Regions from separate parts of the Arthrobacter sp. D2-10 genome, predicted to be linked through region 1. Evidence: predicted binding sites of a transcription regulator. Region 1 holds the regulator's gene; the other holds the start of a gene.
The links. The regulator LexA, encoded in region 1, represses DNA repair genes until DNA is damaged. The targets are predictions, from matches to a motif close to TCGAACANNTGTTCGA.
Positions count from the first base shown of each region.

Region 2: uvrA (excinuclease ABC subunit UvrA) is a predicted target of LexA. The motif match lies at 1,182-1,197, and genes of this name have one in related genera.

Region 1 covers NZ_CP096431.1:1,363,224-1,365,623, forward strand. The annotation lists gene M1D74_RS06345 (ATP-dependent DNA helicase) at 1-769, shown strand, start outside; gene lexA (transcriptional repressor LexA) at 794-1,447, opposite strand; gene M1D74_RS06355 (LysM peptidoglycan-binding domain-containing protein) at 1,813-2,202, shown strand; gene M1D74_RS06360 (histidinol-phosphate transaminase) at 2,312-2,400, shown strand, end outside.
Region 2 covers NZ_CP096431.1:1,741,782-1,744,181, reverse strand. The annotation lists gene uvrA (excinuclease ABC subunit UvrA) at 1-1,108, opposite strand, end outside; gene M1D74_RS08095 (GntR family transcriptional regulator) at 1,241-1,618, opposite strand; gene M1D74_RS08090 (four-helix bundle copper-binding protein) at 2,291-2,400, shown strand, end outside.

The DNA.
Region 1 (2,400 bases):
GGACCATACAGTCGTTCTCACCTCCGCGACCCTGGCCATCGGCTCCGAGTTCGGGCCTGTTGCCGGTTCTTTGGGGCTAACGGGAGAGGGCGCTCCTTCGTGGACCGGCGTCGACGTCGGCAGCCCGTTCGACTATGCCCGGCAGGGAGTTCTGTACGTTGCCAAGGACCTGCCGAAACCCGGCAGGGGGACCTCGGAGGAACAGCTGAACGAACTCGTTGCCCTCATCACGGCTTCCCGCGGCGGAGCGCTCGGATTGTTCTCGTCCCGTCGCGCCGCGGAGGAGGCAGCCGACGCTCTGCGCACGCGGGTGGACGTCGAGATACTGTGCCAGGGAGAATCCTCCATGTCGGCACTGGTTAAGCAGTTCTCCGAAGAACCGGACACCTGCCTATTCGGCACTATGTCACTGTGGCAGGGCGTTGATGTGCCCGGAAGTTCCTGCAGGCTGGTGACGATCGACCGTATACCTTTCCCCCGGCCGGACGATCCGCTGATGACTGCCCGGACGCGGGCAGTTGCCAAGTCGGGAGGAAACGGGTTCATGCACGTCTCGGCTACGCATGCGGCCGTCCGCCTCGCTCAGGGTGCCGGCCGCCTGATCCGGGCGCACGACGACCGGGGGATGGTGGCCATTTTGGATTCCCGTCTTGCAACGGCCGGCTATGGGGGCTTCCTGCGATCCGCACTGCCGCCTTTCTGGCCGACGACCGACAGGGCAACGGCACTCGCCGTTCTCTCCCGGCTGGCCGCGACGCACGCCGCCTAGGTCCAGGGCTGCCGGAGCGGCCGGTCAGAGGGCGCGCATCACCGATACGACTTTGCCCATGATCGTGGCGTGGTCCCCAAGAATCGGCTCATAGCTGGTGTTCTGCGGCAGAAGCCAGGTATGGCCGTCCCGCTGCCGAAAGGTCTTCACGGTCGCCTCGTCGTCCAGCAGCGCTGCCACCACGTCACCGTTCTCGGCGTTGCTCTGCTTGCGGACCACCACCCAGTCCCCGTCGCAGATAGCGGCGTCGATCATGGAGTCGCCGGAGACGCGCAGCATGAAGAGGTCCCCATGGCCGACGAGTTGCCGGGGGAGAGGCATGACGTCCTCCACTACCTGGTCCGCCAGGATCGGGCCGCCTGCGGCGATGCGTCCGACCATCGGAACCATGGCCGCGTCAACAGCAGACGCCGCCGGTTCTTCCATCGAGCCGGAGTCGGGCAGCACACGCGATGAACTCTCTCCCAGGGTGAGGGGAAGAAGTATCTCCATTGCCCGGGGCCGCTTTGGATCGCGCCGGATATAACCCATGCGCTCAAGCTGGGCCAGCTGGTGAGTCACGCTCGACAGGCTGGCGAGACCGACGGTGTCTCCGATTTCCCTCATGGATGGCGGGTAGCCGTGTGCAGCCACGCTGCGCTGGATTGTTTCGAGGATTTTCGTTTGCCGGGCTGTCATTCCCTTGGGCGTGGCCCTGCCCCGCGGCCGTCCGCGTCCGCGCTTGACGTCGGTCGGCGGTACCTCCGTGATGTCCCCTGCCGCGTTGAGATCTGCCACGAGAATGCATCCCTTCCCTCCGGCGGGACCCGGCCCTCCGGCTCTCCAACCTGTTTTGTCAGTGGTGGGTGATGAGCTGGTCTTCGAAAGCGGCCGCGCCCTCACCCTTTCCAGCAACGCTAGGGGAGAGGGAACGTCTTTTCAAACATTTGTTCGAGCGAGTCTCGACAATATTAGTTCAAAGATGCTAAGAATAAACCCAGAGGAATAGAACACAGGTTCGAATAAAGCTTGTGGGACTCCGCACAAGAAGAAAGGTGGACGCCATGTCGACGCTCCATTTTGCAGGATCAGCTCCTTCGCTTAGCTTCAACATCGCTTCCCGTCCCGGGGCCGGCAAGCCAGTTCGCCTGCACCTGACGCGCCGTGGGTGGATCGTGCTGGTAGCCGTGCCGCTTGCTCTCCTTGCCGCAGCTGCGCTCATTGTCGGCTCATTCTTCACCTCGCAGGCTCAGGCCACCGGCGTTGGCGGCGCCGTCTCGGACACCGTGCGGGTCAACGTCGCCTCCGGAGAGACCCTCTGGGCGTTGGCAGCCGAATATGCACCCGAACGGGATCCACGTGCGGTTGTCCAGGAGATCGTCGAGCTCAATGCTCTGGCATCCTCAACCGTGCAGGCTGGCCAGTCCCTGCATATTCCAGTGGACGCCCCGTAGCCCAGGCAGACATGCTTCGCGCAGGTGGGGTGACGTAACCGGCGTAACACGGCAACAGGTCGCACGGTGCGATTCTGCGTTGCGGATCGAGCGGCCTTAAACTCGGGTAGTGACCGATCAGCTTGAACGCCTCAGCCGCCTGCCGATTCGAGAGAACCTGAGGGGCCTCCGGCCATACGGAGCTCCCCAGATCGATGT
Region 2 (2,400 bases), 380 kb from region 1:
ACTGCACAACGACCTTGTGGTCCTTGCCGTACAGGGCGGCATCCCGGGCGTGCGCGGGCAGCTTCTTCCAGGCGGTATCCATGGAGAAGTCGAGCTCCTTGGAGAGCCCTTCGAGGAGGCGTGTCCAATATTCGAGGGTGGCGGCGCCGAGTGCCCAGGGGGCGATTGCGCCTTCGCGGAGCGAAAGGTCAGGGTTGGGTACGACGAGTTCCTCATCGACTTCAAGCTTGGTGCCGATGCCGGTGCAGGCCGGGCACGCACCGAAAGGGTTGTTGAAGGAAAACGACCGGGGCTCGATCTCATCCAACGCAAGCGGGTGCTCGTTGGGGCATGCCAGGTTCTCGGAGAATGCGCGCAGCCGGTGCGGATCGTCTGACTCGAGGTCGACGAAGTCTGCCAGCACCCGCCCCTCGGCGAGCTTGAGCGCCGTCTCGATGGAATCGGTGAGCCGCTGCCGTACACCCGGTTTGACGACCAGGCGGTCCACGACGACCTCGATGGTGTGCTTGAACTGCTTGCCCAGCTTCGGTGGATCGGTGAGCTGGATAAGGTCACCGTCCACGCGTGCCCGGGAGTACCCCTTTGCCGACAGGTCCTGAAAGAGATCGACGAACTCACCCTTGCGGCCGCGCACGACGGGCGCGAGTATCTGGAACCTTGTGCCTTCCGCGAGCTCCATGAGCTGGTCGACGATTTGCTGTGGAGTTTGCTTGGTGACCGCTTCGCCGCACTGCGGACAGTGGGGCCGACCCACGCGTGCCCACAGCAACCGCATGTAGTCGTAGATTTCGGTGATGGTTCCCACGGTGGACCGCGGGTTCTTGCTGGTCGATTTCTGGTCGATGGAGACCGCAGGAGACAAACCCTCAATGAAGTCGACGTCGGGCTTGTCCACCTGTCCGAGGAACTGGCGGGCGTAAGCAGAGAGGGATTCGACGTAGCGGCGCTGCCCCTCCGCGAAGATGGTGTCGAAAGCGAGGGAGGATTTACCGGAGCCGGAGAGACCGGTGAAGACGATCATCGCGTCCCGAGGCAGGTCCAGATCGACGTTGCGCAGGTTGTGTTCCCGTGCACCCTTGACCACAAGCCGCGAGAGATCCTGAGGCATTTTGTCGGGGTGGGCGAAAGCGGAATCCACGGAGGTTGCTATAGACACCATTTCACTTTAGAGGAAACAGTGTTCGAAGACATATTCGAACGTCGATTTTTCCGGGTATTAGCGGCGTGTCGCCTCGTATGTTCACCGACGGCGCAGAGCCGCCCGCAGATAGGAAACCGCTTCCTCCTCAGTCAGGCCGTTCGCCTTAATAAGCCGTGCATACTCGGCCGCACCTTCTGCTGCCTTGCGCCGCGCCTCGTCCCCCGCCGCCGCGACGACAGTCCCCGCCCGCGAACGTGTGACGACAATATGCGCCTGCTCCAGTTCCCGGTAAGCCCGGGCGACCGTATTGACTGCAACACCGAGATGGCCCGCGAGAGTGCGGACCGGTGGCAGCCGGGTACCCACCGGCAGGGAGCCGTCATTGGCGGCGTCCAGTATCTGCACGCGCAACTGTTCGTACGGGGGGACTGAGCTGTTGGGATCGATCCGCAGCCACGCCGATACATCAGAATTCACGGTGCGCGCTCCTGGACGACAGTGGGAAAGGTGCTCACATTGTGCCACGCGGTGTCATGCATCACCATCAGTATTAGAGTTGCCCGCATGCATGATCTTGCCGGTGTGACCATCAGGAGCATCTCTGTCAGCGAGACGGACAACAACTACCTCTGAATGTAGCGGGGCCGGTGTACTAAATTTGCCACTATCTACATCCGTCAAGCTCCGACCTCTGACGGCACCATCTCTCCTGGAGCTTCAGCAGCACGTTAAATAGGATTGGATACCCGCAAACGCGTTGAGTTGCCACGTACGTCGAAGGCACTTCGAACCCAGAAGGCGCGTTCGCCTCGCTGCTCTTCATACTGCTCTCTGCCATAACTTCACCCGCGCTATGAGAAAGCGCTCGATGGCACGCACGCGTACCGGATAGCTCAGAGGCTTTTTTGAACGGTGTCAGGCAGTACAGAGGGGAGGCCATGGTCGACCTACTCTCCGCATCCTCATCAAACGCTCGTTTTCGATTCTCGCCCGAGCATTGCATCGGCGGATCTCGTGCTGAAAATCCCCTCGCCCGGTGCCAGTTTCGGGTGAGACGCTGGCCGGATTCGGAATGGTAAGGCTACTGTGGATTTGAGGGGCCAACGGCCCGCTGGCCCTCTTTCGTCTATGGATCAGGAGCAGAATCAAATGACGCACATCACCTCTATGCTCGAGACGTATCCGAAGGACCTCGGTGGCATCGACCGGGAAAAACTAGCCGAATGCATTGCAGCGTGCTTTGAATGCGCGCAGACGTG